One region of the Priestia sp. ST2 genome, then DNA from elsewhere that is predicted to be linked to it. Evidence: riboswitches for the same ligand, from Rfam matches in the RefSeq annotation. Region 1 holds a riboswitch; the other holds the start of a gene.

The links. Region 1 has a riboswitch for FMN ahead of AC0KUU_RS02690 (ECF transporter S component). Riboswitches for the same ligand answer to the same signal wherever they lie in the genome.
Region 2: linked by a shared signal. The riboswitch ahead of ribE (riboflavin synthase) and the one ahead of AC0KUU_RS02690 (ECF transporter S component) in region 1 are both predicted to bind FMN.

Annotation. Positions count from the first base shown of each region.
Region 1 covers NZ_JBVVNT010000001.1:521,219-524,647, forward strand. Annotated here, with positions in the region: gene serA (phosphoglycerate dehydrogenase) at 1-898, opposite strand, end outside; FMN riboswitch at 1,197-1,339, shown strand; gene AC0KUU_RS02690 (ECF transporter S component) at 1,494-2,069, shown strand; gene AC0KUU_RS02695 (ferredoxin) at 2,148-2,396, opposite strand; gene AC0KUU_RS02700 (YpbB family protein) at 2,654-3,429, shown strand, end outside.
Region 2 covers NZ_JBVVNT010000003.1:257,526-260,954, forward strand. Annotated here, with positions in the region: gene AC0KUU_RS13810 (bifunctional 3,4-dihydroxy-2-butanone-4-phosphate synthase/GTP cyclohydrolase II) at 1-867, opposite strand, end outside; gene ribE (riboflavin synthase) at 884-1,543, opposite strand; FMN riboswitch at 1,823-1,973, opposite strand; gene AC0KUU_RS13820 (YkvI family membrane protein) at 2,081-3,115, opposite strand.

The DNA of each region.
Region 1 (3,429 bases):
GAAAACGCAAAACGTCATGTGCCACGTCTTCAGCAACGTTAAGCTGGGCTTCTTTTGTAGAAGCTCCTAAATGGGGGGTTGTAATAACTTGATCAAAATGTAACAAAGGGTTATCAATCGGCGGCTCAACTTCAAATACGTCAATAGCTGCACCTTGAACATGGCCAATTTCTAAATAATGAACTAAGGCTTTTTCATCAATGATCCCGCCGCGTGCGCAGTTTAATAAAAACACGCCCTTCTTTGTTTTGGCTAACGTGTCATGATTGAGCAATCCCTTTGTTTCTTTGGTAAGCGGAGTGTGCACCGTAATAACATCCGCTGCTGCTAGTAATTCATCCAGGGATAATAGTTCTACGCCTAGCTTTTCAGCTCGGGAAGAGGTTAAAAAAGGATCGTAAACGTGCACGCTCATATTGAAGGCTTTTGCGCGTTTGGCAAGCTCTGAGCCAATTCGTCCAAATCCGATAATGCCCAGGTGTTTGCGGTTAAGCTCTGTTCCAACAAATGCTGAGCGGTTCCATTCGCGCGCTTTGACTGAAGCATTTCCTTGGGGAATATGCCGAAACAAGCTAGCCATCATAGCAAATGTATGTTCCGCCGTTGAAATGGTATTTCCGTTCGGCGCGTTAATAACGACAACCCCTCGTTTGGTTGAGGCTTCAATATCAATATTATCGACACCTACTCCAGCGCGAGCAACAATTTTTAAATTCGGCATTTTTGCCAGCAAATCCTCTGTAACCGTCGTAGCACTCCGTACTAAAAGCGCATCGTACGTATGCAAATCATTCTCAACTTCTTCAACTTTTTTTCGCGTAAGATTCACATGAGGAGCTTCAAGTAGTGGAGCAAGACCTTCATTGCTAATTGAATCAGCTACTAATACATTATACATGACGTGAACATCTCCCTTGGATTTTACTATCATCAAATATTTGATAATTTACCATGTTAAAAAAATTCTGTCAATTATATTTTTCAAACTTTACGATTAGTTATCAAATACACAATTATAAACGTAAAATTGAAACTATAAATATGTCATAATGCTGTTGGTTATGCACTTATTTCCTTATTTTACATATAAAACAGTAATGAAGTTCATAAAATACATCAATTTAATAGGAATTAAAAAACTTCTTTATTTACTTTTAATTCGAGATAACATATAATAAATTCATAATTAAATATTGGTCTATCTTCGGGGCAGGGTGAAATTCCCGACCGGCGGTAAAAAACAAATTGTTTTGAGCCCGCGAGCTTATATGTAATACATACGAGCAGATTTGGTGAAATTCCAAAGCCGACAGTACAGTCTGGATGGGAGAAGGTGGAGGTTCAGCGTTCAAAACTTAATGTGATGAACGTTTATTAAATATGCCTGCCATGTCTCCTCTCAACGAATCATTTGTTGGGAGGTTTTTGCGTGGGGATATAAAGTTGAACCTTTCTTCTTTGAAGAGTGGATCACAAAGAAGGAGAGAGGCAAGATGCAACAAAGTAAGAAAACTCAAAAGCTGGTCATACTAGGAATGTTAAGTAGTATTGCATATATTTTAATGATGATTAATTTCCCAATTCCTGGATTACCTCCGTTTTTAACAATTGATTTTAGCGAAATTCCTGCACTCGTAGCAGCACTTGTATTTGGACCGATGGCTGCTGTTATAGTAGAAGGAATAAAAAATTTATTGAATTATTTAATTCAAGGAAGTGCTACAGGGGTTCCAGTTGGTCAAGTGGCTAACTTTGTGGCTGGTCTACTGTTCATTCTTCCTGTATCATACATGTTCAACCGATTTAAAACGGCTAAAGGCGTAACGATAGGTTTGGTTACGGGTACGGTGGTAATGACGGTACTCATGGCTGTCTTAAATTATTATGTCTTCTTACCAGCGTATACAATCTTCTTGCAATCGCCAGAAATGTCTAGTGAACAAGCACGTCAATATATCGTTGCAGGTATTTTGCCGTTTAACTTAATAAAAGGAGCAGCAACAGGGGTTATCTTTGTCTTATTGTTTTCAAAAATGAAGCAATGGATCACGCGTCGCATTGCTGTTTAATTCAATCGCTCTCCCGGGGAGAGCGATTTTTATATATAAAAAAACCTGCAGCATGTACACTACAGGTTTGCTCAATACTTATTCGAATTTATTAGCATCGCCTTCGAATTTTTCATCCGCTACGCGAATTGAATCCGTAGGGCAGCCTTCCATTGCATCCATCATATCATCTTCTAGATCTTCTGGAATTTCTACTACACCTTGGTTATCATCTAGTGTTACGAATGCAATACCTTCATCATCATAATCATAAATGTCTGGTGCTGCTGCTCCGCAAGCGCCGCATGCGATGCAAGTATCTTTATCAACAATTGTATATTTTGGCATAACAAGACCTCCTGTAAAGTGTTCGAAAATTTCTCATTATATAATCTCTTCGCGAATCAAGAGTGAAATTTCTCCTTATTCATTGTAAAATGATTTATAAAACTTTTCAATAGAAAAGTCACTGAGAATGCTTATCAAATCAAGGTTTATTCACTTACCCAAACGTTTTAATACATAAAGGAAAGAGCTAAAAAGCCTTTATCTCACATGCTATTGGTCACTTTTGGTACAATGAATGAGAAAGGAAGTTGACACCTTTGAATTATATTCAAGTTAGCATTTTATTTTGTATAAAACAGTTAAAAGGTGAGCGAACCGCCTATGGTATTTATCATTTATTAACAGGTAAAAAGTCAGCTCAAACGATTCAAGACGGAAAAATTTTTGGAATTTCGTTTCTTTTTCAGTCATTTGTTTACTTAGATAAACGGTCTTTTGAAACCTGCGTTGCATATTTAAAAGAACAGCAGTATATTGAAGAAACTGAAAATCAAAAGTATGTGATGACAGATAAGGGACAAGCACGCCTTGAAGATGAACTGACGGCTCGACCCTTTCATCCAGCTTTAGACGGATGGAAATTCGCAAGCAGTACTCAATTATTTTTAGCAAGAATCACTTTGTTCATTCAGACCTTATCAAACCTACAGTATTTTCAAAAAGGGTTTTTACCCATTTCCAAAAATGCTGAGGTCATTCAATGGGTCAAAACGTATATTATGTCTCAAAAGCAAACGCGTCAAGAGTTAGCCGCCGAGCTATTCGAAGAGCTCCGAACGTGCTTGAAAGGCTGCACGGAACGGGACGCGTCTCTTTTTGTTTTGCAGCTGACTGGATACCAAAGAGTAGGCTTTACAAAAAATCAGTTAGCATATCAATATGAACTCGATGAGCATTATGTTCATATTCAACTTTTAGGGGTTATTCACTATATCATTGAAAAAGTAAGTAAAAATAATGAAAGCTTTCATGTACTGTCTTCTTTTTTACGTGATCTATATTTAGAATTGCCTTTGACAAGCTCGACGTTAAA
Region 2 (3,429 bases), on a different contig from region 1:
ATACAGCAGAATGCCGCGTCCTTCTTCTTCAATTTGCATAAGAGCTGCGTGAAGCTGAGGACCGCAGTCGCAGCGTTCAGAACCAAACACATCTCCAGTCAAACACTCAGAGTGAACACGAACAAGAACGGGGCTATTATGATCAATATCACCTTTGATAAGAGCCACATGTTCTTTATTATCAAGTTTATTTGTATATCCTACAGCTTTAAACTCACCAAATGCCGTAGGTAAGCTCACTTCTACTTCACGGCTAATAAGCTGGTCATGTTTGCGGCGGTAGGCAATCAAATCTTTTATTGTAATCATTTTTAAATCAAATTGCTCTGCAATTTTTGTTAAATCCGGTACACGTGCCATTGTTCCATCTTCATTCATAATTTCACAAATAACACCCGCAGGCTTTCCTCCTGCTAATACTGCTAAATCAACAGCAGCCTCTGTATGACCTGCACGCTGCAGAACGCCCCCGTCTTTTGCAATCAATGGGAAAATATGTCCTGGGCGTTGAAAATCACTTGCTACCGTCGCTTCATTTACAAGAGCCATAACGGTAGCAGAACGTTCATATGCACTGATACCTGTTGTACTTGAAATATGATCAATACTTACTGTAAATGCTGTGCCATGTACATCCGTATTGTTCGCTACCATCGGGTGAAGATTCAATTTATGCGCAATTTCTTCATTAACAGGTGTACAAATTAATCCTCTTCCATGAGTAGCCATAAAGTTAATAACCTCAGGCGTCGTTTTTTCGGCTAATGCAATAAAATCTCCTTCGTTTTCTCGATCTTCATCATCGCATACAATAACCACTTTTCCCTTTTTTAACTCTTCAATGGCTTCTTCTACTTTATGAAACATCTCTTTCACCTCACTGTTAATTTGTAAAACCATGCTGCTGCAATAAATCCTTCATGTTACCTGAACGATTCGAGGCGCCAGGAGTTGACTTATTTGTCATCATCTGATGCATATATTTAGCTAACATATCGCATTCAATATTCACCTTGTCTCCTCGCTGTTTGTCTCCAACGACTGTGTGAAGCACCGTATGAGGAATAAGAGAAATAGTAAATGATTGGTTGCTGACATCAAAAATAGTAAGACTTGTTCCGTCTACGGAAACAGATCCTTTTAACATCATAAATTCACGAAGTTCAGGATCGACTTGAATTTCATAATAAAAAGCATTTCCTTTACGTGTTTTGCTTACAATAGTTCCAATTCCATCAACGTGTCCGCTAACGAAATGCCCTCCAAACCGGCCATTTGCAGCCATCGCCCGCTCTAAGTTAACACGTGATCCAACGGTTAGAAGCTGAAGGGTACTTGCTTTAATCGTCTCCGGCATGACGTCGACCGTAAATTCATTTTGAGAGTAAGCCGTTACGGTTAAACAAACGCCGTTAACTGAAATACTGTCTCCTAAGTTCACATCTTCTAACACGGTCTTCGCATCAATCGTAAGAACAATTGCTTCTGTAGCCTTTTGAATACGTTTTATTTTTCCAATTTCTTCAATAATACCTGTGAACATTTTCTTCACCTGCTTTGGCGCTATTCCAACTTCTTATACCGTTTTGAAATAGCAGCTGCTTTTTTTTCATATTTATCTTTCCCCCAACCACTGAAAATAAAAAAGCCCCTTGAACAAATGTCCAAGGGGTCGGCTGAGCTGAATCAGTTTTATCTATGCAAAATTCCGCTAATTGTATACGAAATAAACAGTTATATTTTGTGTACAAAAACAAGGGTAGCTTTAAAAAAGGCAAGCGTGCCCCTTATTAATTCAACACAAAAAAAACAACTGTGCTTCCTGATCCTTCTCCCATCCAGACTTTTACTGTCGGCTCTAGATTTTAACTAGATCCACCGCTAACATACATCGTATGAAAACGGGTCACGGGCTTAAAAGCATACGCTTTATCACCGCCGGTTGGGACTTACACCCGACCCCGAAGGATAATATATTCGACTGCTATAGTCTTATTTGTTTTACATTATAGCAAAGTAAAATCGACTTGTCACATCATTTAACTTCGTTTTTTCACATCTATTTTTTAAAATCCAGCTTTTAGCTTATTTTTTCTTTTTTAATACATAGCATCCATACAAAAGCTAGTCCAATATAGCCAAATATCGGATACAAAAACTCAAGAAGCTGGGCATATCCGAATTGCCCAATAATAAAGCAAGCCAAGATAATAAACGCAAAAGCTTGTTTGTCATTGAGGGGAAGAAATGACTGAAGCTGCTTAGCGATGCCAAATACATTTCCAATCAATGTAGTAAAAATCTCGCCCAACACAACTACCGTAAATAAAACATTCACCCACGCTGAGATATTTTTAACAACGGCACTCATCGGAATATCAAGTTGAAATGAATAAGGCAAATTGGAAAGGGCAAGATGAGTAGAAACAAGCATAAACGTAAGTACACAACCTCCTATTAAGGCCCCTTTTGTAATCACGCTCCTATCTTTCACCGAGCTTCCTAATGGGACCAAAACGGCCTGAGCCAAAGCTAGATTCAGGGAAATATATAAAAAGGGACTAACCGCCCACTTCCACTGCGTGACGAGCGTTAAATCCGGCTTCGTTTGAATCAGTGAGAAATAGCTGATATTCGGCATAAATATGATAAAAGCAAATGAAAGCATCATCGGCACAACAAGAGAATTAACCATTAAAATACCGTTAATTCCTTTTGCGATAAATATATAAGTTAAAACAATTGTAAAAATCATCCCAACAGGAGGCCACAGCCCAAACTGTTCTTTTCCTATTGCTCCCGTACTCGCTAGCATGACTGAAGTTACTCCAAATAAAATGACAATCATTACACCGTTTACCACTTTTCCAAGCACATCACCAAATAAATATGTATTAAGCTGCTGATAAGAAGAAGCCCCAATTGCGTGCGAAAGCAGCATCATTTTTGAACCTAGCCAAATAAAAAACAAGCCGCTGACCAAAATTCCGACCATTCCAAGTTCCCCGTACTGTGTAAAAAATTGAACGATTTCCTTGCCTGTTGCAAAACCGGCTCCTACAACGGTGCCTACATACGTAGCAGCAACCTGCAGCGTGAGTTTCCACCTTTTCATGCCCATCACCCTTCTATCCTTCATAGTTCACTATATGTAGAAACGATAAAAAAAAGACGAGCCTTTTCACGTGTAAATCTACGCACATCCCAGTGCTTGTGCCTTTTGGTTTATTTTTTTCATTTTCTTTTTGTATTTCTCACAAAAAACTCTTTAACCCCTAACATAACAGTCATTTTCAAACAAAATATACGGATATTTTCCCTTTAGCTTTTAAATTTTCCTCAATATTTGCTGGAAATTCACAATTTACTGTTGTATAATTTCTAAAAATCAGATAAATTATTAAATAAGTATTCTTTCTATTTAAAAAA